4 regions of the Halomonas sp. 18071143 genome follow, and region 1 is predicted to be linked to each of the others. Evidence: predicted binding sites of a transcription regulator. Region 1 holds the regulator's gene; each other region holds the start of a gene.
The links. Region 1 encodes FliA, which starts transcription of late flagellar genes. Its sites were predicted from a motif close to CTAAAGTTNNNNNNNNNNCNGCCGATA; they were not measured.
Positions count from the first base shown of each region.

Region 2: the regulator FliA is predicted to act here: its motif matches at 1,912-1,938, upstream of KVY02_RS03840 (FliC/FljB family flagellin).
Region 3: the regulator FliA is predicted to act here: its motif matches at 4,428-4,454, upstream of fliD (flagellar filament capping protein FliD).
Region 4: the regulator FliA is predicted to act here: its motif matches at 3,984-4,010, upstream of KVY02_RS17100 (flagellin N-terminal helical domain-containing protein).

Region 1 is NZ_CP078120.1:205,421-213,106, forward strand. It holds gene flhF (flagellar biosynthesis protein FlhF) at 37-2,211, shown strand; gene KVY02_RS00990 (hypothetical protein) at 2,208-2,795, shown strand; gene KVY02_RS00995 (flagellar protein FlhE) at 2,991-3,302, shown strand; gene KVY02_RS01000 (RNA polymerase sigma factor FliA) at 3,329-4,033, shown strand; gene KVY02_RS01005 (motility protein A) at 4,073-4,891, shown strand; gene KVY02_RS01010 (OmpA/MotB family protein) at 4,896-5,567, shown strand; gene KVY02_RS01015 (hypothetical protein) at 5,591-5,857, shown strand; gene KVY02_RS01020 (hypothetical protein) at 5,854-6,414, opposite strand; gene KVY02_RS01025 (Crp/Fnr family transcriptional regulator) at 6,453-7,190, opposite strand; gene uvrA (excinuclease ABC subunit UvrA) at 7,319-7,686, opposite strand, start outside.
Region 2 is NZ_CP078120.1:792,090-798,018, forward strand. It holds gene KVY02_RS03835 (helicase C-terminal domain-containing protein) at 1-1,745, shown strand, start outside; gene KVY02_RS03840 (FliC/FljB family flagellin) at 2,042-3,172, shown strand; gene KVY02_RS03845 (hypothetical protein) at 3,258-3,809, shown strand; partial or broken gene KVY02_RS03850 (transposase) at 4,056-4,259, opposite strand; gene KVY02_RS03855 (IS66 family insertion sequence element accessory protein TnpA) at 4,333-4,650, shown strand; gene tnpB (IS66 family insertion sequence element accessory protein TnpB) at 4,650-5,018, shown strand; partial or broken gene KVY02_RS03865 (transposase) at 5,064-5,929, shown strand, end outside.
Region 3 is NZ_CP078120.1:3,294,568-3,302,253, reverse strand. It holds gene KVY02_RS15550 (tellurite resistance TerB family protein) at 1-340, shown strand, start outside; gene KVY02_RS15545 (serine hydrolase domain-containing protein) at 345-1,364, opposite strand; gene KVY02_RS15540 (hypothetical protein) at 2,331-2,651, opposite strand; gene fliD (flagellar filament capping protein FliD) at 2,983-4,326, shown strand; gene fliD (flagellar filament capping protein FliD) at 4,557-5,939, shown strand; partial or broken gene KVY02_RS18490 (flagellin) at 6,220-6,868, shown strand; gene KVY02_RS15520 (hypothetical protein) at 7,098-7,379, shown strand; gene KVY02_RS15515 (hypothetical protein) at 7,520-7,686, shown strand, end outside.
Region 4 is NZ_CP078120.1:3,648,871-3,656,556, reverse strand. It holds gene ybiO (mechanosensitive channel protein) at 88-2,481, shown strand; gene KVY02_RS17110 (SDR family oxidoreductase) at 2,548-3,297, opposite strand; gene folK (2-amino-4-hydroxy-6-hydroxymethyldihydropteridine diphosphokinase) at 3,509-3,937, shown strand; gene KVY02_RS17100 (flagellin N-terminal helical domain-containing protein) at 4,057-4,878, shown strand; partial or broken gene KVY02_RS17095 (BCCT family transporter) at 4,923-5,153, opposite strand; gene KVY02_RS17090 (ABC transporter substrate-binding protein) at 5,412-6,464, shown strand; gene KVY02_RS17085 (ABC transporter ATP-binding protein) at 6,464-7,246, shown strand; gene KVY02_RS17080 (ABC transporter permease) at 7,257-7,686, shown strand, end outside.

The sequences.
Region 1 (7,686 bases):
GTTAGCCGTCTTTCGTACACAGGTAACAGGTGAAGCATGAGCGTTAGACGTTTTGTCGGAGCCAACAGCCGCGATGTCATGCGCCAGGTGCGAGAAGTACTCGGCGATGACGCCCTGATCGTGGCCAATCGGCGCACCGAAGGGGGAGTCGAAATCCTCGCCATGGCAGACGATGCCGTCGATCAGTTCGATCCTGCCCCCAGTCCGGCCACGCAGCAGGAACCCGCTGCGCCGGTGTTTTCGTTGCCCCAACAGCCAGACCCGTTGGAAGCCATGAGCGAGCGCCTGCTGCGTGAAATGCAAGAGATGCGCGAGCTGCTGGCGCGACGACAACCCGACCCTGCGCCAGGGGCGGATAGCGCGTCAGAGCATTTGCAGCAGGTGATGCTGCGCGTCGGCTTCAGCAACGAGCTGAGTCAGGAAGTGGTCGAGGCACTGCCCGACGAGCTGGCAGCGTTACCGGCCTCCAGTGAGACCTTGATGACCTGGTTGCGTGGTCAGCTCATGGCGCGGCTGAGCGTGCTCCGTCAGGAAGACGCATTTTTCGACCAGACCGGCATTGTGGCCCTGGTAGGCCCTACCGGGGTTGGCAAGACGACCACGACGGCCAAGCTGGCGGCTCGTTTTGTGATGCGCCACGGCACACGCCCAGTGGCGCTGGTGACCACCGACAGCTTCCGGATTGGTGCCCACGAGCAGCTGCGCATCTACGCGCGACTGCTGGATACTCCCATGTATGCGCTGGATGTCGAGCAGCCCATCGACGAGCTGGTAGGGCGCCTGCAGGGCAAGCAGTGGGTGATTGTCGATACCGTAGGCATGAGTCAGCGCGACCAGCGGGTGATCGAACAGATCGCTCACCTGCAAGGTGGCCAATCCACCGTGCGTCTGGTGCTGATGTTGAACGCTGCCAGCCAGCCCGAAACGCTGGAGGAGGTCGTGCTGCGCTACCGTCAGGCAGCCAGAGCGGCGGGGGCTACGTTGGATGACTGCATCATCACCAAGCAGGACGAAGCCGGGCGGCTGGCTCCGGCGCTGGATATCGTCATGCGCCACGGCATGCGCGTCCTGTTTGGCTCTTATGGTCAGCAGGTACCCGAAGACATGGCCGTGGCCGACGCTCGGGCGCTGATCGATCAGGCGTTGGCTGCACAGCCCCGCGCTGCGCGCCACGCCGAATCACCGGCGCCCATCAGCTTGCCACGCTGGTCGCGGGATGTGCTGGGGCAGGGGCGTCGGCTCTCGTCGGTATTGTCTCGGCTGCGTAAGCGGGTGGTGGATTTTCATCTGTTGGAAGCCGCCTGGGATATCGGGGCACTGCCCGGCGTCGTTCAGGATCAGCGGCTGGATGAGCTGCTGGCAGGAGCGGAGGCCAATAGCGCTGCCATGGGGCTGGCCTGGTCGCCGCGCCGCCAGGGACGTGGCTGTGATTGGACGATGCCGGACATTCGGCTGGATGAGCAAGGCCGCTGGTTGGCCCTGACCCGCCTTCAGCATCGTCAGCCAGCCGGCTGGCTGCCGCGCCTGGCGGAGTGCGGAGAGAATATGGCAGTGCATCTCCTCCCCGCCCTGCCGGAGCCTGACGTACTTGCCTGGTTGCATGGCCAACGTTTGACCTGGGTCAGCGCGGTACACGCCAGTCAGCGCGTAAACTGTCAGGGCGAGCGCTACACCCTGAAAGGCCTGTTTCAAGAGAGCACGCTGACCCATAGCGTCTCAATCCGTTTTCGCGGCCAGCGAATGCAGTTGTGGAACGCCTATGTGGAGGTGCAAACAGCCTCGGGCCACCCGCTGCTGGCGTGGGTAGGCGATATCCAGGACCCGGAAACAGACAAACACGTCGCGCGTCGCTACTGGTTGACACCCGCACGGCTGGGCAGCGATGTTCTGTCTCTGCTGGTCACACAGCTCGAAAGCGATGGGCTGGCCGCACTCACCAGGCGTGCCTGGCAGCAGCTCAAGGACAATGACGGCGGTGAGGTCAGTCGTGAGCTGCGCCTGCTGATGGCCAGCGGCGCGGCGGCCGTGGCAGGCCATCTCGACCTGGCCGATGATGAGCACGGCCAGGCGCTGCGAACGGACCTGATTCGGTTACTGGGTAGCCAGCGCAAGCGTCGCGACACGGCGCTGCTGGATGCGCTGCTGCATGTGCTGATGGCCCGCGATGCCATTCGTCAACTGGGCAGTGTCAGCCTCGAGGATGTGCTATGAAGGGCCAGGACCAGGCGGCAGGGCTGAGAAAATGGGCAGATTTACAGCGTCAGCAGCGCGGCGAGCAACAGGAAGAAGCGCAACAAGAACCGCAAGAGGCAATGGACGTTGACGTGCCGTCAGTCGATGCTGCGTCAGCCGTCACTGCCACTTCGCCAGAGGTCACCACGGCGGCGGCCAATGTGTCGCCGCCGCGTCCAACGCGGACACTGGTGGTGGTGGGCCTGAGCTCAGCGGGCGCCGTGCAGGTAGACAAGGTCAAGGGGCGCCTGGCCCAGTGGGCGTCGCTGGGGCGCCAATGGGCGGGTGATCCGCAGGAGTGGGACATCAAGGTAGCCCAGCCAGAGACAGGGTCGCTGACGGCCCTGGCCGAGCGCTACCCCCATTGGGCGCTATGGGTCAACAGCGATGCCGAAGCCTTTGCGAGCATGTACCGCGCGCTGCGCCAGATGCGCGAGCGGGGCGGGCCAGCGCGTTTGCTGGCACTGCACGAGCCCCACTTGCCGCGGCAGGGGCTGCTCGACAACCTGCGTGATGCCGCCGAGCATTACTTGCAGATAGAGCTGTTGCTGCTGGCGCGCTGATGGCCCCATGACAAGGTGCCGCCCATGGTTCTACACAAGAGGTCGCTCAACACGATGCGTCGGCAAACATTGATCCACGTCGTAAAGTGGTCGACAGTGACACGCAGAGCGCGCTGCTCAAGCGCAGCGCTCCTGATGCTGGCGTTTGGGTTCGCCAGCTCGGTGCTAGCGGCCACGGGGAGCTGGAGCAGCCAAATGCCCTCGGTGATGGTGGCCATGAGCGATCGGGCAAGCAGTAGCCAGGCCATCAGCCCCCCTGCGGGCGTACCGCTGGGAAGTGCGACGTTGGCGAGAGTGCAATGGCGTTTCGAGACGCCTGCCCACGTGCCTGTCAACGCCTGGCTGTGCCATCCTGAACAGTGTGTGCCCTTGGGGAGCGCGCGTGGCAGTACCATGGCACTGTCCGGCCTGAGCGCCAGCGAACCGCTCTATATGCGTTTTGCGCTGTCGCCGGGGCAGCGACCCGTGCGGGTGCAGGGGTTACAGGTCATCGTGAACTATCAGTAAAGATCGTTTAGCCGTGAGGCGATAGGATGTATACAGCACAAGGCAGGATCAAGCAGAGTGAGCTGTTGACGCAATACATGCCACTGGTGAGACGTCAGGCCTTGACGCTGCAGGTCAGATTGCCCGCCAGTATCGAGCTGGATGATCTGATTCAAGCGGGTATGGTGGGCTTGCTGGAGGCGCTGGGTCGCTTTGATGCCGCACAGGGCGCGACGTTTGCCACGTTCGCCAGCCAGCGCATCCGGGGGGCCATGATGGATGAGCTGCGCACTCGGGATTGGCTGCCGCGCAGCGTGCGCCGCTCTGCCCGGGCGGTCGATGAAACCGTGCGCCGTTTGGAGCAGGTGCTGGGCAGGCCCCCCGAAGAGACGGAAATCGCGCAGGCATTGGATATGCCATTGAGTGACTATCAGCAGCTGCTGAATGACACCAACAGCGGTCAGTTACTGCCTTTCGAGGAGCTGGTGGCCGATGGCGGTGAGCCAGCGGGTGACGAAGGCAGCGCCAATCGCCCGTTCGAGCAGCTGCTCGATGAGCAGCAGCGGCGCACGCTCATCGAAGCCATTGAGGCGCTTCCCGAGCGTGAAAAACTGCTGATGGCTCTGTATTACCAGGAAGAGATGAACCTCAAGGAAGTGGGAGCGGTACTGGGTGTGACCGAGTCGCGAGTATCGCAACTGCATAGTCAGGCCGTTAGTCGCCTTCGTGCTCGCTTGAGCGACCAGCATTAACCCTCTTACCCTCTCACGTTAACCGGCAAGGAACCGTTGATGAACCCCTCTACGCTGATCGGCATATTTGCCAGCATGCTGTTATTGGTAAGCGTGCTGTTCTTCACCGCAGAATCACCCGAAAGCTTTATCAATTTGCCTGGCCTTGCCATCGTCATTACCGGCACCCTGGCAGCGACATTCATCAGCTACCCCCTGAAGGAGGTGCTGCGGGTGGTGCGCCTGGTAGGGCTGGTATTCCGCCGCGAGAATACCTACGTGCGCGACGATATCAGCGAGTTGGTGGCCATGTCGCGGTTATGGTTCAAGGGCGATGTGCGAGCCGTGGAGCGGGAGCTGGAGCACACGCGCAACCCGTTTCTGCGCACCGGGATTCAACTGGTCATTGCCAATACCAAGGAAGATGAAATTTTTGACATGCTGCGCTGGCGAATCGCACGTCTGAAGGCGCGGGAGCATGCCGAAGCACAGATTTTTCGCACCATGGCCACCTATGCGCCGGCCTTCGGCATGATCGGTACGCTGGTGGGGTTGGTCAACATGCTGGAAGTCATGGATGCGGGCGATCTGCAGGTGATTGGTCCGCGCATGGCCGTGGCGCTGCTCACCACGTTCTACGGTATTTTGCTGGCCAATCTGGTCTTCAAACCCATTGCCGTCAAGCTGGAGCGGCGCACCGAAGAGCGGTTGATCACCATGAACATGGTGTTGGAAGGCATTTCACTGATTACCAAGCGTCGTCTGCCGTCGTTCATCGAAGAGACGCTGAACTCGTTCGTGGCCAACTACCACGATGAAATTCGTGATGCGAGCGTCAAGCCGCGCCCGGATGCCGACCCGGCGCTAAAGAAAGGGTAGCCCCATGCTCAATCAGGATGCACGGCATGCGCTGGAGCTGCCTGCGGCAGCAAGCGAGAGCGATGAAGGGTGGCTGACCAGTTACCTGGACGTCTTGACGCTGCTGATTACCCTGTTCGTGCTCTTGCTGGCGCTGACGCCTCCTGGCGGTGGCGAAGGGAGGGAGAGCGATGCCATGGGGCCGGCCAGTGCCATCATGGCCATGCCGTTGGCCTCATTGGCCACTGGTATTCATCCACGTCACGACGGCGTGCAGCCGCAGATGGCCGGGCTGGATATTCCAGGAGTCAGTGTCTCGCAGGGCCGTGAAGGTATCACCCTGCGCATCGACGACAGCCTTTTGTTTCCCAGCGGTAACGATGTGCTAACGCCCCAGGGCCTGATCGTGTTAGAAGGTCTCACGTCGGTACTCCAAACGTTCGAAGGCCAAATCTCGGTGGAAGGACATACCGATAATGTGCCCATTGCCACCCCGCGTTTTCCCTCTAACTGGGAGCTTTCCACGGGGCGAGCCATTGCCGTGGTACGCCAGTTGGAGCGCCAGGGTATCGCCATTTCTCGTATGCGGGCAGTTGGCTATGCCGACACCCAACCCATGGAAAGCAACGCGACCGCGGACGGGCGAGCTGCCAACCGACGCGTTGAACTGCTGCTCAAGCAGCAGGTCGAGGGGTAAAGCTCTATCTCGAGGCTATCTTTGTGTTGACGCATCACTCTCGACTGCAATTCTTTGGCGCCGTGCTGGTGCTCGATCCCGACTGTCGGCAAATGCAGGTCGCTCTGGGTGAAAACCTGACGCTGGCCATTTCGGCTTACGAAATCAGCACGCTCAATATGCACCTCGAGCAAGAGCGCAAGGCGCTGGCTCTGGCCAACCATCGGCTGGAACAGTTGGCCCACTTCGATCCATTGATCCAGGCCTGGAACCGCTATCGTGTGGAAATCGCCGAGCAGCGAACCGGTTAATCTTCTGTTGTGCTGTCCTCGCACAGCTGCTGCATGCGCGCGATGGCGCTGTCTGCACCGGCAAGGCTGAAGGTCATGTACCACGGCTCCTGCTCGTTTTGGTCGAAGCCCAGGAACAGCTGCTCACCGGTGCGCATCTGTGCCATCAGTGTGTCGAGATCGCTCAGGTAAAAGTGCGCGTAGAAGCCGTCATCGCCGCGCTCGGTGATGAACTCGGCCATGGTGTCCACGATGGGTTGGTCATCGATACGCAGCCGGGTAGGCACCAGATTGACGGCGCGGCTCTCGCCCTGCTGCTGTGCCAGGGTCACGCGCATTTCCAGCCAGGGGAGGTCGCATACCCCTTGGGTGGTATTGAGGCTCAAGGTGGCATCGGAGTAGCTGTGGGTTTCGACAGCACGAAAATGGCGCTCTTCGCCCAGTGACAGCGCCATCGATGACCAGTGTTCATGGGGTTCGGCGTGCTCCACGTTGAACGTGGCCGCCTGGACGAGCTGGGCGTTGCCCAGCAGGCTCCCCCCCAGTATCGCCAGCAGTGTACGGCTCTTGACGGGCATAAGCGGTATCATCGTTGAAGGTCTAAAAGATAGGGCGTTCAAGCTTCCAGCAACGGCCTGACGTTGTCGGTCAGGTAGCAGTCGTCGAACTCTCCTTCGGTAGCCAGCGCATCGAGGTCCGGAATGGTGACATGGTGCCGGTCACGAAACACCAGACCGTCTTCGCTGAGTGCGGTGAAGGTTCGGCTGACATGAACCGGGCTCAAGCCCAGGATGTCGGCCAACTGCTCCTGTGACAGGGGGAGGCGGAACTGCCCGCTGATATCGTCGTTGGTCTGGCGCAAGCGCAGATACATTTCATGTAGGAAATGGGCCATCTTCTTGCGCGCGCTGCGCCGTGCCAGGTTGACCAGCCGTTCGGTCAGCAGCGCTTGCTGTCGGCTGGCAATGGCAAACATCACCGACGTGAGCGACAGCGACTCGCGGAAGACCTCCAGCATACGCTTGTGGGGAAAGTGGCAAATGACGCCGTCGCTGATCATGCGGACATTTTCAAGGCGCTGGGAAAACGCAAACTCTCGCAGGCCGATGATGTCACCGGGCAGGAAAACCTCCAGAATCTGACGGTCGCCGTTTTCGAGGTGCCGGTAGGAGTAGGCCCAGCCGCTGCGCAGCGTGCAGAACTCATTGGCCGGTGCGCCCATCTCCCAGAGCACCGTGCCTGCCTTGATGTTGGTGGGGCTCTCTTCCAGCGAGGCCAGCAGCGCTTTCTCGTCATCGTTGAGCGAGCAGTAGTGGCTAAAGTGGCGGATGATGCAGCTTTTGTCCTGTTCCACAGCGTGTGTCTCCTCACAGGAAGCAACCATTGTTAAGCAGTCTCGCTGCTTACTATAAGCAGTCAGCGCCGCCTTTTCCTGAATTTTTTGGCCGCTGCCTAAACGCTTGGGCAGCGGCCATGATGCGGCTAGCGTGTGGCACGGCTGCCACGTTCGAGTAACGGTGCCAGAAAGCGCCCGGTGTGCGATACCGTCTGTTTGGCCAGCTGTTCAGGGGTGCCCTCGGCGATGATTTGACCTCCGCCCGAACCGCCTTCCGGCCCCAGGTCGATCAACCAGTCGGCCGTCTTGATGACATCCAGGTTGTGCTCGATCACCACGATGGTATTGCCGTGGTCGCGCAGGCGGTGCAGCACCGTCAGCAGCTGGCGGATATCCTCGAAGTGCAGGCCGGTGGTGGGTTCATCCAGAATGTAGAGGGTTTTGCCGGTGTCGCGCTTGGCCAGCTCGCGCGCCAGCTTGACCCGCTGAGCCTCGCCCCCGGAAAGCGTCGTGG
Region 2 (5,929 bases), 590 kb from region 1:
AGAACCTCACCATCGTGCGCGATTACCTTACTCGCGCCGAGCTGCCGGCACTCAGTTTTCAACTGCGCATGGGCCGTGAAAACTACCTGAGCCCCGAGCGCCTGGCCCTGCAGTTGGGGGCGATCAGCCTGGAAGCGGCGCAAAAGGATCGCCACCTACCCGCCAACTTGCGGCAACTGGTGCGTTGGGCACTGGAGAGCGATGGATGCCTGCTCGATCTCGATCCTGCCTGGTTACCGGAGGGGTGGCAGGTATCGGACTTGGCCTTGCGGCGCGACGACCCCTTGCCGGAGAGCCTGGAGGCCCAGCTCAATGAAGCGGTAAATAGCGATATCCTGGTGATCAACCACGCCCTGCTGGTGGTGGACCTGGTCACACAGGGGCGCGTCACCCAGGCGGCCTCGCCCTATGTACTGCTGCTCGATGAGGCCGAGCACTACCCCGAACTGGCCGAAGAGCTGCTTAGCCAACGGCTATCGTTACAGACCACCGTGCGTCTGCTGACGCTGCTGAAACAGCATCCTGCGGCTGCCGAGTGGCAGGCACTGCTGGCGTCACTCACCGATGCCGAGCGTGCCGGCAGCGCTCACGGTATCAGTGATGAGCAAAGCGCCCAGCTTCAAGGCGCCATTGAGGCGCTACTCAAGCGGCGGCCACGGGAATCGGCTCACGATCCGGCGCTATGGCGGGAGTGGCTGCATGTACGCCACAGTGCCGAAACCATCGCCACTCGGCTGCGTGAAGCCAGCCATTACCTGGTACTGGACTACTCACCGGTGCGCGGGCTGCCGGGCATCGTCGCTCATTCACCCAGCGCGGCCTCCAGCCTGCGCAATGGCGTGGGTGATCGTGCCACACTGCTGACCTCCGCCACCCTCTCTGATCTCGACCATGCGCCAGGCGAGGCGCCGCAGTTTCGTCAAATGCGCAGCCGCCTGCAGCTACCCACCACCAGTAAGCGCAGTGGCCAGCAGGTCAGCTTTCAGGCACGACACTTCGGCACACTGCAATTCCGCCTGCCGGTTGGCTTGCCGCACCCCATCGCCCGCCTGCCCAAGGGCGGCTACCGGCTTTCCGCTGACTATGTGCACGGCGTGATGCCCTACCTGATCGACCAGCCGGGCCGTACTCTGGTGCTATGTGCCAGCTACGCCGATGTCGAAGCGTTGGTGGATGCCTGGCCGGATACACAACGCCACCGACTGGTCGCGCATCAATTGGGCCAGGGATTAAGCGAGCTGGTGGCACGACTTGAGGACGACGCCATTCTATTAACCCCGGCAGGCTGGGAAGGACTATCGCCTACCCGTGAAGGCAATAGTGCCTACTGGTCGCATCTGGTGGTGTTACGCAATCCACGTGCGGCACGTAGCGCCGTGGAGCAGCGCTTGGTCGAACAACTGCTGCAACGCCGTGGCCTGGATAGTGAACGGGCAACGGCCATGGCCAGCGGTATGCTCTACCGCAAGAGCACCGTGCGCACCCTGCATAAGCTGCGCCAAGGGCTGGGGCGGGCAATTCGCCACCCTGATGATCAAGTGTTGGTAACGCTGTTGGAACCGCGCTTTCCCCGCCCCTCCGCCGCGCCGCCACTGGCGGGCGTCATTCAAAGCGATGCCCTTTTGGGCGCCATACCCGCCCGTTTTCGCCCCGCCTGGCAGCAAGCAGAAGAGCCAAAGGCCGGGGGCGCTGATGGTGAAAATACAGTGCCTACGGGCAGTACCGCTCTCTCGGCACTGCTCTAACCGGCTGATTTCTTTGTCACCCGACAAAATCACCCAACGAAAAAGCCGCAGCCCCGGCGTCTTCCAATGACGGCGGGGCTGCGGCTCAGAGCTTGTAAACGACATGTAAAGGGTAAGTGCTAAGGCCGGGGTAAGCAAGGAAAGTCAAAAATTTCGCTCGAAGCCCTAAAGTCTTCGCAAGGGGGGGCCGATAGTAAAGACAACGGAGCTGAAGAGCGCCGTCAACATAGGCTCTACGGCTAGCAAGCGAGACACGCTGCACCAAGAGCCGGTAAACGACACAAGGAGTTCACCCCATGTCAGTGATCAATACCAACATTACCTCCATGATTGGCCAGTCCAATCTGAACAAGTCGCAAAATGCGTTGCAGACCAGCATGGAGAGGTTGTCCTCCGGCCTGCGTATCAACAGTGCCAAGGACGACGCCGCCGGCCAGGCCATCGCCAACCGCATGACCGCCCAGATCAACGGCCTCAACCAGGCCCAGCGCAACGCCAACGACGGCATCTCGCTGGCCCAGACCGCCGAAGGCGCCCTGAACCAGATCAACGACAACCTGCAGCGCATCCGTGAGCTGACCGTGCAGGCGCAAAACGGCACCAACAGCCAGGCTGACCTGCAGTCCATCCAGGAAGAGATCGATCAACGTCTGGCCGAAATAGACCGTATCTCCCAAGAAACCAACTTCAACGGTGTCAGGGTTCTCGACACTGACGTGTCGACCATCACCATCCAGGTGGGTGCCAACGATGGTGAGACCATCGATGTCAATCTTCAAACAATCAATGTCGAAACTCTGTTTGAAGATGGCTTCAGCGTTGTCGGCGCTCCCGCTGCTACTGCCACCGACGTGCTTGAGCTTGCGGCAGAAAACGATACCGTCACTCTGGGTGAAGAAGAATCTGAAGTTGTATACACCAAGCTCGCAGATGGTACTTGGGTGTATGATACCGGTGAGGTAGATGGCGACGATAACGCGATCATGGCCACCGTCTCCTCTTCCGAACTGGCAAGCTTGATCGCTGATGAAGATGGTGATGTAACGGTTGGCGACTACACCATCGCTGCCGATGGGTCTGTGACCAACGAAGGTGGTGAGCTGATCTATGTGGAAAACGACGCTCTGACCGCCGACCCTGAAACGGTTGCCACCGAGAATCCGCTGGCCGCGCTGGATGCCGCTCTGAACCAGGTCGATACTCTGCGCTCCGAGCTGGGTGCCGTGCAGAACCGCTTCGAGGATGCCATCATCAACCTCAACACCAACTCCACCAACCTGGCCGCCGCCCGCTCGCGCATCGAAGATGCCGATTACGCGGTGGAAGTGGCCAACATGACCCGCGCGCAGATCCTGCAGCAGGCTGGTACTTCCGTACTGGCACAGGCCAACCAGATCCCGCAGAACGTGCTGTCTCTGCTGGGTTAATCTGAGGCTTGGTCGCAAGACTGAAGTGGTAAGTAATGACGGGGGCCTAAGGGCTCCCGTTTTAATGTTATGGAGTCAGACGCTAATGGATGATAATTTTGAACAGTTCAGTATATATTCAGGAAAGATACTGGAAACTCTATCTTTAGAATTTCCAGTTCCTTGCTCTTTGGATAAAAATGGAGCTATTAACGAGTATCTGAAATTTGAAAAAAATGAGGAGTTAAAAGAAGCTAAGCTAAAAAAAGATATAGCAGATATCGTAATTGCTCTTGAGAGACATAGTGAAGAGGAAGTTGAATATGCAAGGAGTAAAAAAATAGAGCTAGAAAACTCTATTGATTTAATAACCGAAGAAAAAGAAAGTGACTATAAAAAGCAGGTTGCTATATTCGAAGGTTCTTTAGTGTTTCTGATAGCAGAGGGGCTTGTTAGAGAGGTTGAAGGTGTTGGTTTTCAGTTAACTTCCCGTGCTTTTTTTCACTTGAATAAAACGTTTGAAGAAGGTTCTATAAAAAATAGCGATACACCGTTACTTCGACTGAAAGAAATCTTTGCTTCTGGTGCGAATGTTTCTAAGAGCACTGCCGCTGGAGTTGCCTCAGGTGTTATAACGAAAATATTAGGTTTTGGGTAGTTAAGTGCTGAAGATGAGCCAACTTCATACTTCTTCTTTGCTCTTCCTTTTGAGATTGATTCTTCTTGCTGTTCGAGTATCTAGAAAGCCACTTAAGTTTGATTAAGTGTCTATGCAAGGTTGAACGTGCATATTTTCTCAGTGAGGTGTTGGTTTTACGCCTTCCTAAGTGCGCTAAAATCTCTGTATAAGCACTTAATTTCAACTGATTTAAGTGGGCGGATGCAGACTCTGAGTGCAACACACTCATTGGATGGTTGATGGGCTTTCATGGTACTTGGCCATCAGCTCGCTCATCACTTCTATCGGACATTTAAAATCAAAGCGTTTTCGAGGCCGCATATTCAGCTCAAAGGCAATGGCATCCAGCTCTTCCTGGCTGTGTACTGAAAGGTCTGTTCCTTTCGGTAAATATTGACGGATAAGGCCATTGATATTCTGTAAGCGCCCATAAATCGGCACCTACAGCCACGCCCTGAAATTGCCCACACTGATTTCCTCATAAACACCAGGAGGAATCAGCATGACACACATCGAACGCAAACGTCTCTGGCAGCAACATATCGAGGACTGGCAGGCATCCGGTTTGTCCGGCATGGCCTACTGCCAACAGCAGTCACTAACCTATTGCCGCTTTGTTTATTGGCGTAAAAAGCTGACCGAACCGGAGGCGTCGTTTCCGGAGCAACCCGTGTCGTCGCCCGGCTTTGCCAAGGTATCGGCAGTGCCTGGTCCGGAGTCGTCAGAAGGATTAACGGTGTCATTGCCCGGCGGCGTCTCGATCACCGGCCTGCACGCTGGCAATGTGGAGTTGCTCGGTGCCGTGCTGAGGCAACTGTAATGCGCCACCGCTATCTGCGCCCCTCCTGGGACCTGCCGGAGATATACCTGTACCGACAGCCTATCGACTTTCGCAAGCAGGCCAACGGCCTGGCGTTGATTGTCGAGCAGGAGCTGGGGCACAGCCCGTTCTCCGGCGCGCTTTACGCTTTCACCAACCGGCAGCGCAACAAGATTAAGTGTCTGATGTGGGAAGACAACGGCTTTGTGCTTTACTACAAGTCCCTGGCCGAGGAAAAATTTAAATGGCCGGGCCCGTCGGATGAGCTGATGCCGTTGAACGGCGAGCAGATCAACTGGTTGCTGGACGGCTACGACATCACCCTGCTGCAGGGCCATAAAACGCTGCATTACGAGAGCGTTGGGTAGCACTTTTCAAGTGTGTCAGGGCGTTGTTTTTGCTATCATTTCGCCATGAAAACAACGCCTGATAATACGCCAAAAACACCCGATCTCAGCGGTCTATCGCCCGTTGAAATGGCGGCGGTTATCAACGATTTGCAGGAACAACTGGCCGCGAAAGAAGCGGCTCTGCAGAGTCAGTTGCAGCAGCATGATGAGGCCCTCCGGCGTCGCGACAACTATATCGCTATTCTCGAAGAGCTGCTGCGTCACAAGAAGATCCAGCAGTTCGCCGCAAGCAGTGAAAAACAGCCCAACCAGATCGTGTTGTTCGATGAAGCCGAGCTGGAAGTGGCGATTGACGAACTACGCGACGAACTCCCTGACGATGTGGAAGAAGCCGATGCACCGCCTCGCTCCCGCAAGCGCCATCAACGCGGCTTCTCCGACACGCTCTTGCGTGAGCGTATTGAACTGACCCTCAGCGACGACGAGAAAGCCGGAGCTTCCAGGACCTTCTTCACCAAAGTGAAGGAAGAACTGGAGTACATTCCGGCCCAACTGAAAGTCCTGGAGTACTGGCAGGAAAAGGCGGTGTTCGAACAAGACGGCCAAGAGCATGTCATTGCGGCCGCCCGGTCCAAGCACCCACTGGGCAAGTGCATTGCCACACCGTCACTACTGGCTTACCTGATCACTTCCAAGTACGCCGATGGCCTGCCACTGTACCGGCAGGAGCAGATGTTCAAGTGTTCAAGCGCCTGGGTCATGACCTGAGCCGCACCAGCATGGCCCACTGGATCATCCGCCTGAACGACGTGTTCAAACCGCTGATGACCCTGATACGTGAAACCCAGAACAGCAGTGATTACCTGCAGGCCGATGAAACCCGGATCCAGGTACTCAAGGAGGATGGCAAAAAAGCCCAATCGGACAAG
Region 3 (7,686 bases), 770 kb from region 1:
GATGCGGGCCGACTATGAACAGAGCGAGGCCGAGCGCGCCGCCATGCAGCGCATGCTGATGACGCGCTATCGTCTCGATGAGCAGGCAGTGGCCGAACTGATGCGCCTGGCCGAGGCAGAAGTGGACGACGCCGTGGACCACTACCAGTTCGTCAGCCTGATCAAACAGCACTACGGCTATGAGCAGCGCCTGGAAGTAGTGGCCATGATGTGGCAGGTGGCCTGGGCCGATGGCGCGCTGGACCCGCTGGAAGAGCACCGCATTCGCCGCCTGGCCGACCTCCTGCACGTCAGCCACAGTGATTTTATCCGCAGCAAATTGGGCAACTCTCCAACGTAGCCGATTACGGTTCGGCGGCCTCGCCTTCCTCCAGCAGTCCCGCCACCAGCGCATTCAACTGCTGCTGAAACTGGCCACCGGGGGAGGGCGGGTTGGGGTCGGACGTTATCACGACCGTCATCGCCCGCTCAGGCACCACGAACAGCGCTTGGCCACCGTAGCCTCGGCCATACATCACTGGTGTGTCGGCCAGGGTCGTGATGAACCAGCCATAGCCGTAACCATCGCCTGTCCAGGGCGAGCTGCCCCGAGCAGTCCAGGAAGCCTCCACCCAGCCTTCGGGCAAGACCCGCTGGCCGTTCACTACGCCATCGTTGCGGTACAGTTCACCAATCTCGACCAGGGCTCGGGGCGATAGCAACATATCGTTGCCACCAAAGTAAATGCCCTGCGGGTCCCGTGGCCATGCAGGAATGGTGATGTTCAAAGGCTCGCCCAGCAGTCGTTGGGCGAGCGCTAGGGTGCTTTCACCGCTGGCATGGGTGAGGGCCGCCGAGAGCAGATGGCTCGTACCCGTGGAATAGAGCATGCGCCCGCCGGGGGCATCGACGAACGGACGGCTAAGCGCATCGTTGACCCAGTTGGCGCTGGCCACCCAGGCGCCGTAGTGGCTTCCCGAGGTGCGCTCCAATCCTGCCTGCTGGGCAAGCAAGTGGGCCACGGTGATGTCGTTGACCCGTGGGTCGGCATCGCTGGGCAGGCTGTTCAGCAGGCTCGCCAACGGCTGATCCACCGAGTCGATCACGCCCGCTTCGATAGCCGCCCCCGTAATGGCCGCCAGCACGGTTTTGGATAACGACTTCACGTTGGCAGGTGCCGCCACCCCAGGCCCGCCCTGATGAATTTCGTGCACGATCTCCCCGTCATGAGCGACCACCACCGCATGCACCCGGGGCAGCTCGGCGGTGCGCTCGTCGAGCGCTTGAAGCCGTGCGGCATCAGGCGCGTTGGCAGAGGCCATCGGCAGAGAAAACGAGACGAAGGAGAGCACACAGCAGCAGGAGACCAGCAGAGGAAAACGCATCGCAGAACCTTGGCAGCGCCTTGAAAAGGGGAGGCCAAACTTCGAGGCAGTGCCTGGCCAAAGGTTCCCCAGCGGCCCCTGATCAGCCAAATTTCAGGAAATTACGCAAACATCAAAAAAGCCTGCTACGCTAGAAGGGCCTGTTAAGGGAGAAGCAACCCTTTGATTTTCATGAAACGCTAAAGCAAGGAGTGCCGTTATGCGTAGCATTATCTATATCGTGGGTCTGGTTGTCGTGGTGTTGTTCATCCTTTCGCTGCTGGGCTTACGTTAAGCAGCCTGGGGCCACCATCCCCGTTAGCACGCCAAGCGCCCGCTTCCCCCAGCGGGCGTTTTTTTAAGCTCTTCGCATTCTGGCGTGACAGCGAAGCAACTCCCAGTAAAGTGCCATGAACATCAGCACGTCATGGATTCATTGGGCGACTGCCTGGGCAAGCACCGGTGCCACCATCATCGCGGGCTAAAGCCCTCCTCCCACAACAGCAAAGTGGCGGGAGTGAGGCCAGTGGATTCAGGATAGCTTGAGTAGCCACTTTAGCCTGCCTGTGGGAGGCCAATTCATTGGGCGACTGCTTGGGCAAGCACCGGTGCCGCCATCATCGCGGGCTAAAGCCCCCCTCCCACAACAGCAAAGTGGCGGGAGTGAGGCCAGTGGATTCAGGATAGCTTGAGTAGCCACTCTAGCCTGCCTGTGGGAGGCCAATTCATTGGGCGACTGCCTAGGCAAGCACTGGTGCCGCCATCATCGCGGGCTAAACCCACCTCCCACAACAGCAAAGTGGCGGGAGTAAGGCTAGTGGATTCAGGATAGCTTGAGTAGCCACTCCAGCTTGCCTGTGGGAGGCCAATTCATTGGGCGACTGCCTGGGCAAGCACCGGTGCTACCATCATCGCGGGCTAAAGCCCCCTCCCACCTTCAAGTTGGCTCAAGCCGCTTGTTTGTCCAAGCGCGTCATTCGCTTGGCTTCAAGCGCAGTCGGCGGCGCCTTGACCAAACATATCGAACATCAGCTCGCGGCCCATGCCCGTCAGCACCCAACGGCCATAGCTGTTGTACGTCGCGGCACCGCTCTCTTCCAATACCTGTTGGCACATGGCCCAGCCGGTTTGCTGCTGGCGCAGCGTGTTCAGCTCATGACGGGACAAGCCCCGTTGGGGCAAGGTGATGGTTTCAAGGACATGGCCGCTTTCATAAAGCAGCTCGGCAGCACGGGAAAGGCAATGGCGCAGGCTGCGTTGCAGATGAAAGGCAGCGCTGGAGGCCTGAGGTAACGCTTCTGCGGGCATGGATGACTCCTGCAATCGCACGGAAAAGGGGATGTGCTGCGGTGCATTATAAATGAGCCGGGATGTTAGACCAAGGTCTATGTTGAGCCATGAGCGGCGCGCAGGGTGGTTGCCACATGTCTGCAACGTAAAGCCCGTAGATTTCACTTGTGAGCCGCTGAAATTCGCCTTTGCCAACACAATGCGCTCAGCAAGAAAATAATGAAAAATTGGATGAACCCTAAAGACTGGGGTTAAATGGCCGAAGGTTATTAGTAATACAGCACACTGTTAAACGATTCATTGGCGTCGGAGCACATAGCGAGGCGTATAAACTAAAGGACATTAGCGTATGGCTTCCATTTCATCATTGGGTATCGGTTCAGGGCTTGATCTCAACGGCTTGCTAGACCAACTGCAAGAAGCCGAGCGGGGCAAGCTGGAGCCCATCGAGCGGCAACTGGAAACCCAGCAGACCAAAATTTCCGCCTACGGCCAGCTGCAAAGCGCCATGTCTCAGTTTCAAACGGCGGCGGCGGCGCTCAACGACAGCGCCCTGTTCGAAAGCCTGTCAACCAACGTTGGTGGCAGCGCCATTACGGCCGCCGCTGACGGCGAAGCCCAGCCCGGTGCTTATAACGTTACCGTTGACCGGCTCGCGACCGCAGGCACGCTGGCCACCACCTCCGTGCCGGATGCCACGGTAGCCCTGACCGAAGAAGACACCTCTCTGACTCTGACCTTCGCCGGCCAGGATGATGTTAACGTGGCTATCAGCGCCAATAGCACGCTGGAAGACGTGCGCGATGCCATCAATGCCCAGCAAGACAGCGGCGTCTCCGCGTCGATTATTTTCGACGGTGAAGCGTACCGCCTGGCATTGAGTTCTACCCAAACAGGGGAGGCAGCTTCCATTGAAGGCGTGACCTTTGGCACCGCCTTTGGCAGTGAATTGGCGACCGATGTGGTGCAAGCTGGGCAAAATGCCGTACTCAATGTCAACGGCGTTGACATCACCAGCCCCACCAATCAGGTAGAAGGCGCTATTCAAGGGGTTACGCTCAACCTGCAAGAAGAAGGCACCAGCACCGTGGCCGTAGAACAGGACACCCGCGCCGTTCGAGAGGCGATCACCAGCTTCGTAGACGCCTACAACGACCTGAAAGGCACCATTGGCGAACTTACCAGTTTCAACCCTGAAAGCGGCGTGGCTGGCGAGTTGAACGGCGACAGTGCCGTGCGCACAGTCGAATCGCGCTTACGCAGCGTGTTAAGCGGTGGCATGGAAGGCGAGTTCTCCATGCTGAGCGATATTGGCATTACCCTTCAGCGCGATGGCACTTTGGCCGTCGATAGCGACAAGTTAGATGATGCCATTGCCAACAACCAGGAGGCGCTTTCCACCTTCTTTGCAGGCGACGCCAGCGACGCGGGCATGGCCGGTCAAATCAACCAGACGCTAACGCAGCTGTTGGGCACCAATGGCGCGGTCTCGGGGGCCATCAGCGGGGCTGAAAACCGCGTAGAATCCCTGGGCGAACGCTATGTGCGCATGGAACAGTCAATCGAGCAAACCATTGCCCGTTACCGCACTCAATTTGGCCAATTGGATGGCATGATTGCCCAAATGAACCAGACCAGCGACTACCTGACCCAGCAGTTCGATGCGCTGGACGCCCAACTGGGCCGCCGCTAAGCGCTCACCCGCCTTACCCCACGCCTGCTGGAAACAGCAGGCGTTTTTGTGACTGACATATTCTATGACGGGCAAGTAAAGCTTAAAAAACACTTACCCTATTCAAGTTTTCCGCTGATGCGCCGATAATGACGTTACATTTGATCGCTCTGTTTATTTCCCTTCAGGAGCGACGACACAAGCGCGTTCATTGCGCATGGGTTTAGCCTTTTGCACCGAGGAATGACGGTATGGCGACAATAACCTCTCTAGGCGTTGGCTCTGGTCTGGATCTCACCGGCTTGCTGGATCAGCTACAGGCTGCGGAACGCGGCAAGCTCGTGCCCATTACCCGCCAAAAAGAGCAGCAGCAGGCCAAAATTTCGGCTTTCGGCCAGCTGCAAACGTCGCTGAACGGTTTTCAGGATGCGCTGGCTAAAATCAACGACCCCAAGCTCTACCAAAGCCTTTCCGCCAACGTGCGGGGCGATGCCATTAAAGCCACCACCACCGCCAGCGCGCTGCCCGGCAGCTACCGGGTAGAGGTATCTCAGCTGGCCACCTCTGGCACCTTGGCATCTAACCGCATCACGGGTGAAAAAAACGCCGCGCTAGACCTGCAAGGGGCCACGGCCATACGGCTCAATTTTGGCGGCGCGAATTCGGTCGATATTGCCATTGCCCCCAACAGCAGCCTGGAAGCCATTCGTAACGCCATTAACGCCCACAAGGATGCCGGTGTTAACGCCACCATCATCAACGATGGGGAAGGCTACCGTCTGGCGCTCAGCTCCAAGGCCACGGGAGCAGAGGCTTCGATTGAAGGCTTCAGCTTTGTAGATACCAGCCAGGACCCCGCGGCAACGGTAGCAGGGCCCTTTAGCGAAGATGCCGACACCAAGCGTTCTGGCGAAAATGCCGCGCTAACCGTCAATGGCATTGCCATCAGCAGTGCCAAAAACCAGATTGAAGGGGCCATTCAAGGGGTTACGCTCAACCTGGCCGAGTTGAGTATTGCCGAAGGCGAAACGGCCACCAGTACCATTACCGTCGAGCGCGACACCCTCAAGCAGCGCGAAGCCATCAACGACTTCGTGAAAGCGTTCAACGACCTGAAAGGCACCATTGCCAAACTCACCAGCTTTACCGGCGACAGCGAAACCGCAGGCGAGCTGCTAGGCGACAGCACCGTGCGCACCATTGAAAGTCGCTTACGCAGCGTGTTGACCGGTGGCGTGGAAGGTGGCGAGCTAGGCACCCTGAACCAGCTAGGCATTACCCTGCAGCGCGACGGTAAGCTATCCGACCTGGTAGCCAATAACCCCCAGGCGCTGAGCGACTTCTTCGCGGGTGATAAAAAAGAGAACGGCCTGGCTGGCAAGCTTTCCACGACAATCGACCAAATGCTAAGCAACAATGGCGTGGTCAAGCTGGCCATTAGCGGCGCAGAAAACCGTATTAAAAGCCTGGGCGAGCGCTTCGAGCGCATGGAAAAATCCATTGAGGGCACCATTGCCCGCTACCGCACCCAGTTCAGCCAGCTGGACGCCATGATTGCCCAGATGAACAGCATGAGCAGCTACCTGACCCAGCAGTTCGACGCTTTGGATTTCCAGCTAGGTCGCAAGCGCTGATCCATCCCAATACACGCCCAGCCCCCTTTGTGGGGGCGCATCTATAACACAGTCAACCTGGGCACGAACCAGCCTGAGAGCCACCGTGGGAGGCGGCTTCAGCCCGCGACCAATTTACCCCCATCCTCAAATAGCCCCACCCCTTCAGTTACCAAAAATTACACAAATCTCTGCACTTCTCCCTAAAGAATTTTTTCCTCATGCCGTTAATTAATACAACGGCGCTTCATGTCGCCGAACAGCGGGCCTTCCGGCCAGTTCACACGCAAGGAGAATCACCATGTCCGTGATCAATACCAACATTACCTCCATGATTGGCCAGTCCAATCTGTCCAAGTCCCAGAACGCGCTGCAGACCTCCATGGAGCGTCTCTCCTCCGGCCTGCGTATCAACAGTGCCAAGGATGATGCGGCCGGTCTGTCTCAGGCGCAGCGTAACGCCAACGACGGTATTTCTTTGGCCCAGACTGCAGAAGGTGCGCTGAATCAGATCAACGACAACCTTCAGCGTATTCGTGAGCTGACCGTTCAGGCGCAGAACGGTACCAACTCAGCTTCTGATATTGACTCGATTCAAGAAGAGGTTAATCAGCTTCAACGGGATCAGCGTGCTGGATTCGGATAAAACCTATAATATCCAAGTTGGTGCGAATGATGGTCAAACTATTTCTATTAAAATAGAAGACCCTGCTTTCAGCGCCCGTACTGACGAAGATAATCCGCTGGCCACACTTGATGCTGCACTGATGGCTGTCGACAAGCAGCGTAGCGCATTGGGTGCCGTGCAGAACCGTTTCGAAGACGCCATCACCAACGAGACCAACCTCGCTGCCGCTCGTTCGCGCATCGAAGATGCCGACTACGCGGTGGAAGTGGCCAACATGACCCGCGCGCAGATTCTGCAGAACGTTCTTTCTCTGCTGGGTTAATGGGTTAGCTTTTAAGCTGATTGATCGATATATAACGGGGCTGAAAGGCCCCGTTTTTGTAATGGAGAGATAAAATGGCAAAAGGTATCTGTGCTAATCATTTGGAAAATGGAGATGTCAATAATGTAAGGGTTGATTATGGATATAGACGTCGACGATTACATCCAAAAAGAAATTTTGCCGGATTACAATCAGCTTCCTGACTGCAGTGCTGCGCCAGTAGAGGAAGATGAGTAATGTAAGTTATAGTTATTTAACACACTGGATTGATGGCGTTTATTTAAAAGTATCTTTTGATGTTGCTGGGTATGGTGTTAATGACATTCTTTTCTCGGGTGAAAATGTAGAAAATGCTGGTGAGGCTCTTGGTTTCATTCCTGGTTATCTTGTGTCTAAAGAAATTGTTCGCCGTTTGGTTATGAGTGATGTTTATTCTCTTCCGATACAGAAAATGTCAGAAGTTAAAGATTTTAGTGAGCTTGATGAGTTGCTAAAGTATTATGGTGTGTAATAATTGGGAATTTTTGCAAGCTAAAAATTCCCAATTATTCATATTAAAGAGGTAGATGGGAAATTCTTTTCGACTGGTGTTTATGTTTGGCAGTTTTTAGGTAGACAATAGTGCTGATAGAGTTTTTTGAGGTGTTTTAAATGTATATGATGGCCTTCAAGGTTCTTGGTACTCGTGTGAGAGGGAAGATTAAGATTCAAGTTTTTGATAGGGTCTGCGATACCAGATACTATATTCCTGGCTGGATGGTTGAGGAAACTCGTAAAGGGATGAGACCTGTCGAAATAACTAATGAGTGCTGGGGAGT
Region 4 (7,686 bases), 420 kb from region 1:
TGTGTGGACGTGTCTGTGTGGGCACGCATAGACAGGTTCTTGGCAAGTCGCAGGATCGCAAAAACTCACCCAAAGGGAGGTTATGGTGTGACGTCACTACGTTTACTACCTTGGCTAGGCGTCTGGATGCTGACGCTATTCGCCTTGCTGGCCGGGCCAGCCATGGCGCAAACCACGCTAGGCGCTGACAATGAAGCGTCGAATACGAGTGCCGAGCAGCCGCCCTCGTATTCTGCGCTGGCGGACTTGCTGGAAGATGAGCAGGCTCGCCAGGAGCTGATTGAGCTGCTGCGCCATCAGGCATCGGCGCTACCTCCCGCACTGGCCAACGAGCTCTCCCCGGAAGCCGCGGCTGCCGGTGGCAATGTCTCTCCTGAAGACGTCTCGCTGCCGCGCCAGCTGGCAGAGTTGACCAGCCGCACGGTGAGCGATGTGGGTGGGCAGCTAGAGCAGGCCGTCTCGATCGTCGGCAACCTGTTCACGGGGCAGGGGGGCGGCACCTTCAATATGGCCGACTTCACCAATGCCGCGATCAATCTCGGCATTGTCATCATTGCCACGTTTGCCCTGTTCTTTACCTTCCGTCGTCTCGCCAAGACGCTGTTTACCAAGCTCAGTGCCTGGTCGTTGGCCGGTGGCAACCTGACCCCGGTGCTGCGTCTCGTGCTATGCGTGGCGCTTGCCGCGGTAGTAGATGTGCTGCTGGTGGCGCTGGCCTACGTGGGCGGCAATCTGATCGCCACGTTTGCGGTGGGCGAAACGGGCGAGCTGTCTACCCGGGCCTCGCTGTTCCTGAACGCGTTCCTGATCATCGAGCTGCTCAAGGCGGCAGTGCGCATGCTGTTCTCCTCCCGCTATGAGGGACTGCGGCTGCTGCATATTTCTGCCCAGGAAGCCTCCTATTGGAATCGCTGGATCGCCCGCCTGATCGGTATGGTGGGCTATGGCCTGATGGTGGTCGTACCGCTGGTCAACTATTACCTGGCCCCGACCTTGGGGCAGGCCGTGGGCACCTTCATCATGCTGCTGGCCTTCGTCTATGCCGTGGCGGTGGTGCTGAAGAACCGTGTTCGACTGCGGAATAACCTGAACCTGATGGGCGACCGTTCGACGCTGATGGCCAGTCGTGTCTCGCTGCACCTGTTCGCTCGTACGTGGCACCTGTTTGCTCTGCTCTACTTCCTGATGGTGTTCGTACTGACCCTGACCCGCCCGGGCGATGCGCTGCCCTTCGTGCTCATGGCCACGCTGAAAACGCTGGTGGCGGTGGTGGTGGGGCTGCTGCTGTCCACCTTCCTCACCCAAACCATCGGCCGCCGTATTCAGCTGTCGGATCACCTGCGTCGCAAGCTGCCGCTGCTGGAAGCGCGCTTGAACAGCTATGTGCCCAATGCCCTGCGCGTGCTGCGCACCATCATTGTCGTGGCTGTGATCATGGTGGTGCTGGATGCCTGGGGAGCGTTCAATCTCGCTGCCTGGTACGCCTCCGAGCGCGGTGCCAACCTGGTGGGCAACCTGATCAGTGTGGCGGTCATTCTGATCGTATCGCTGGGCGTATGGCTGGGGCTGGCCAGCCTGATCGAGCACAAGCTGAACCCCGAGACGGGCGACGGGGAGCCCTCGGCGCGTGCCAAGACGTTGCTTAGCCTGTTCCGTAATGCACTGGCCATTGCCATGGTGACCATTACCGGCATGATCGTGCTGTCGGAGATCGGCATCAACATCGGGCCGCTGATTGCCGGTGCCGGTGTGCTGGGTCTGGCGATCGGTTTCGGTGCCCAGAGGCTGGTGCAGGACGTCATCACCGGCGTCTTCATCCAGGTGGAAAACGCGATGAATACCGGCGATGTGGTGACCGTAGGGGGGATTACCGGTACCGCAGAGCGCTTGAGTATTCGCTCGGTGGGTATCCGCGACCTCTCCGGTACTTATCACATTGTGCCGTTCTCCAGTGTCGATACCGTCTCCAACTACATGCGTGAGTACGGCAACCATGTGGGCGAATACGGTATTGCCTACCGCGAGAACATCGACGATGCCATTGCCCAGCTCCAGTTGGCCTTCGAAGACCTCAAAGCCAGCGAAGAGCACGGTCACAAACTGCTGGCAGACATGACCGTGGCGGGCGTTACTGCGCTGGCCGACAGCTCGGTCAATATCCGTGTGGTCATCAAGACCACGCCGGGTGACCAGTGGGGCGTTGGCCGGGCATACAACCGCCTCGTCAAGATGCGCTTCGACTCGGCGGGTATCGAAATTCCGTTCCCGCATACCACCCTGTACTTCGGGCAGGACAAGTCCGGCTCTGCGCCGCCTGCCAACCTGCGTGTCATGCAGCAGGACTTCACCATCGATGGTAGCCCGGCAGGGCAGCCCAAACGAGCAGAGCTCGAAGTGGATGACCGCCATCGCCCACGGCGTGGAAAATCACCGAGTGAGCAAGAGGCTGAGCACCACAAGCCTGACGATGAGGACGTGTGATCCTCGATGCATCAACGACAAGGCCGCCTCCGGGCGGCCTTGTCGTATTCATGGCAGGCTGATGACTCAACTGCCCGGGTAGTTCTCCGAGTGGCGTCCCACCAGGTTGATGGATTCCCCGCCATCTACGAACAGCACCTGGCCCACCACGAAGTCGTTGTCCAACAAGTAGTACAAAGCTTGTACGAGATGCGCTGGGCTTCCCTGATGATCGGCAGGAATACCCTCGATGCGCCACTGAACATAGTCGCTGGTGCGCTGTGATGCGGGCAGCACGACGCCAGGGGCGATGCCATTGATGCGTAGGCGAGGTGCAAACTCCAGCGCCGCCATGCGCGTCATGTCTGCCAGACTTTTCTTGGACAGCAGGTAGGCCGCATAAGGGTACTGATGGTAAGCCACCTTGTTGTCGATGATATTGATGACCTGGCCGTGTTCGACCACCTCGGCAAAGTGGCGCGTCAATAGCAGCGGGGTAAACATATTGACCCGAAACTGAGTCTCCAGCATGGCCAGGTCTGTCTGGGCGATAGGTGCAGGCGCGTAGGCACTGGCGCTGTTGAGCAGTACGCAAAGCCCTGGGAAACGAGCCTTGGCGTGGGCAATCAACGCGTCCAGCGGGTCTTCCAGAAAGTTGCAGGGCAAGATCTCGCAATCACGCCCCTTGCTCCGGATGCGTTCCGCGACCTCTTCGGCCTCGGTTCGCGAGCTGTTGACATGCAGCGCGATATCGAAGCCCTTGTCGGCCAGCGCTTCGGAAAAGTGGCGGCCAAGGCGGGTGGCGCCACCGGTGACGAGTGCAGCAGGGTTTCCCATGGGTTGCTCCCTATACGGAAGATTATTATTGGGTGGTCAGCTGACTTTCTGCGTGTAAGCAGCGTTTGTCAATAACTTATACAGATATTGAACATAATGCTGAAAACGCTACGCTTGGAGGGTGCCGCTCGTTTCCCGTGGGCAAGTGGAAAAAGGCGGCGGGTACGTTTCAACAGAAACCGTCTTTCTGCTCAAGTCCCGAGGGCTTGCCATGACAGCCATAGCGTCTCATGAGTGCATCATTTCGTTAGGAACCAACATCGAGCCAGAACACCATTTTGCGCAAGCGCTGGAAATCTTGAGCCGCGAGTGTGAGCTGGTGGCCCGCTCCGAAGCTGTACGAACAGCGCCCGTGGGGTTTCAGCAGCAGCCTGACTTCCTCAACGCTGCGTTGGTCGTTCGCACCTCGCAGACCCGTGATGCCTTCAAGGCTTATCTGAGGGATGTCGAGCAGCGTCTGGGACGTGTGCGAGGACCGATCAAGTCAGGCCCGCGTACCATGGATCTGGATATCGTGGCGTGGGATGGTGAAGTGGTCGACGAAGGCTATTTCCAATATGACTATGTGCGTGGTCCCGTGGATGCCGTATTGGCTTCCTGCCATCGCGCTTTGGGAGGGCAAGCGCCCCAGCAGCCGTGAGGGGAGCAGTGTTGCAAGCCTTGTGGTCGTTTTGTTGCTGGACGCGCTCATGTATTGGCCAGGTCGGCCGATAATAACGTTACCCCGTTCCTGTTTCGTTGACGCCTGAGGTCACGCCCTTGCTTAGCCTTGCGACCAACATCACGTCGCTGTTGGTGATGAACAATTTACGTACTAGCCAGCAGGCCATGCAGACCTCCATGCAGCGCCTGTCGTCTGGCTTGCGTATCAATAGCGCGAAGGACGACCCCGCTGGTCAGGCCATTGCCAATCGCATGGGCGCGCAGATTCGAGGCATGAACCAGGCCATTCGTAACACCAACGATGGCATCTCCATGGTGCAAACGGCGGAAGGCTCGCTGAACCAGATCAACGACAACCTGCAACGTATCCGTGAGCTGAGCGTCCAAGCCCTCAACGGCACCAACTCTTCCGAAGATTTGGCCTCTATCCAGCTGGAAATCGATCAGCGCCTGGAAGAGATCACCCGTGTTACCGAGCAGAGTAACTTCAACGGCATCCCTCTAATCAACGCAGATCGAACCCTGAACATTCAGGTGGGTGCCAATGCGGGGGATGTGATTGGCGTTCGTTTTTCCGCCATGGGGCTTCAGGCGCTTGGGCTGGAAGGTTTTAGCGTGCTGGACGACGGCTCGGCCACCGGCAAGCCCATGGACGTGGTGGATGAAGCCATGAAGCTGGTCGACCGCCAGCGCAGCTACCTGGGCGCCGTGCAGAACCGCTTCGAAAGCGTGATCGACGGGCTCAATACCAACATCATCAACACCTCTGCTGCCCAGTCACGCATCCAGGACGCCGATTACGCGCAGGAAGTCTCCAACCTGATTCGTGCCCAGCTGTTGCAGCAGGTCGGCATCTCCATGCTGGCTCAGGTCAACCAGCAGCCGCAGGTGATTCTGCGGCTGCTGCAAGGCTTGTAAGCCGAGATCAGTCGATGATCCCTTGCTCCCGCGCCATGGCGTAAGCCGCTTGCGGCCACGAAGATGGTGGTCAGCAGCAAGATGGCCATGGCCATCCAGGTGCCGCCAGGCAGTGCCTGGGCCACGGTGAGGGTAGCCACGTCGAACTGGAAGTTGTTGAGTGCCTCGGTGATATCGATCACGTCGGTCAATTGGTAGTAAATGCCGGTACCGCCCAGCAGCGTGAACCAGACGGTCGTCGCCAAAGGGGCGAGCACCGCCACCGCCAGAACCAAAAAAAAGCGCCATTCAATGAATGGCGCGAGGACAGGAAACTGAGCACAGTATACCGTCGGGTTAGACCAAAGTCTAACGTTTTGGCCAGAAATGTTTTCTAATGGTGCGCGGCCAATGCGCGGCGCACCATTTTGGCGCTTTCGAGGGCGCTGACTGATCCATTTTCAGGACTAAGCTCATGAATGAAAAGTAAAAAGCAAAAGATGGCAGTGTTGCTGCAAAGCCTCTTCAGCTTTGTATACAAGGTGCTCACTGCCATGCTGATCCGTTCCCGTACTGCCCGTTCCCCTTTGTTTCCGCTAGCGCTATTTGGCGCGGTGCTGATGATGCCGCTCGGCGCTGCTGCCGAGACGACCTCGATTCGCTTCCAGCTGGACTGGCGCTTCGAAGGCCCGGCAGCGCCGTTTCTGATGGCAGCCGAAAAAGGCTACTTCGCCGAAGAAGGTCTGCAGGTTCAGATCGATTCGGGAAGCGGCTCAGCAGGGGCGGTGAACCGGGTGGCCTCGGGTGCCTATGAAATGGGCTTTGGCGATCTCAACGCGCTGGTCGAATTCCTTGCAGAAAACCCGGAAGGCCCTGGCATCAAGGGCGTCTATATCGTTTATGACGGCACGCCCGCGGCGGTGTTTGCGCACAAGGAGAGCGGTATCGAGAGCCCCGCTGACCTGGCAGGCAAGACCATCGCCGCCCCGGCCTTCGACACCGGCTATCGCGCCTGGGGCATCTTTGCCGCTGCCAATGGGCTGGAGGCCGACGCGGTGGCGTGGCAAAACGTCGACCCTGCGCTACGCGAAACCCTGCTGACCCGGGGCGATGTCGATGCCATCACCGGCTTCTACTTCACCAGCCTGCTCAACCTGGAAGAGCGCGGCATGAGCGAAGACGAGCTGACCATCATGCCGTTCCCCGACTACGGCGTTCCGCTGTACGGCAACGCGATTCTGGTCAGTGATGCCTTTGCCGATGCCAACCCCGAGGCCGTGCAGGGCTTTCTGCGCGCCTTCAACCGTGCGCTTGGAGAGACCCTGGCAGACCCCGAAGCAGCCATCGAGTACGTGCGTAACCGCGACGGCCTGATTGATGTCGAGATGGAAACGCGTCGTTTGAAACTGGCGCTGGAGAGCGTGGTGGATACCCCCGATGCCCGCGAATATGGCGTGGGCGGTGTGGATGACGAGCGGCTGAGCCAGGCGATTCAACTGGTGGCGGATGCTTACGATCTGCCCACTTTGCCATCCCCCGATCAGGTCTTTGACTCCCGCTACCTGCCGCCGGTAGAAGAGCGCATGCTGCTGCCGGAGGCGGAGTGATGTCGGCAGCGTTCGTCCGCTTCGATGACGTCAGCCTGGCGTACGACGGCTCGGGCAATGCCATCGAAGATATCGACCTGTCGATACACGAAGGCGAGTTCGTCGCCTTCGTGGGGCCGTCGGGGTGTGGCAAATCCACTTTCATGAAGCTGTGTACCGGCCTGCATGCCCCTACGCAGGGAAGCATCCAGGTGGATGGGCTGCCCGTGACCGGGCCTTTGAAAATCACCGGCATGGCGTTCCAGAATGCCAACCTGCTGCCCTGGCGTACCACCCTGGACAACGTGCTGCTGCCGCTGGAAATCGTCGAGCCCTATCGGCGGCAGTTTCGCAAGCGCCGGGAAGAGTTCAAAGGCTGGGCCCGGGCGCTGCTCGAGACGGTGGGCCTGGCCGAGCATGAAAACAAGTACCCCTGGGAGCTGTCCGGGGGCATGCAGCAGCGGGCGTCCATCTGTCGCGCGCTGATTCATCGGCCGCGCTTGCTGATGCTGGACGAGCCTTTTGGCGCGCTGGATGCGTTCACCCGTGAAGAGCTCTGGTGCGTCTTGCGTGACCTGTGGGAGGCCCAGCGCTTTACCGTGGTGTTGGTGACCCATGACCTGCGCGAGGCCGCTTTCCTGGCCGACACCGTCTATGTCATGAGCCGTCGTCCGGGGCGCGTGATCGAGCGGCGCATCATCGAACTGCCTCGCCCTCGGGCGCTGGAAACCACTTACCAGAAACCGTTCATTGACCTGGTGCAGTCGCTGCGCGCCCAGATCGGTGAAGTGCGCAGCGCCTGAAGGAGTGCCCATGAACCACAATCGCAAGCTGGCCGAGCGGCTGGCTCCCTGGATCGCCATGGCGGGGCTGGTGGTGATCTGGGAAGTGACGGTACGCCTGTTCAACGTGCCCAGCTTTATTTTTCCCAGCGCGCTGGACACGGTTCAGGCGCTGGTGACCTACGCCGGGCCCATCGGCAAGCACTCCTGGCAAACCTTCTGGACCACGTTGATTGGCTTTGGCCTGGGCGTTGCCGTGGGGCTGTTGCTGGGCTTCATCATCGGCTCGTCGCGCTTTTTGTACAACGCCTGCTACCCGCTGCTGGTGGGGTTCAACGCCATTCCCAAGGTGGCCTTCGTGCCCATTCTGGTGGTCTGGTTCGGTATCGGCTCGGTGCCCGCAATACTCACCGCCTTCCTGATCTGCTTCTTCCCCATCGTGGTGAACGTGGCCACTGGCC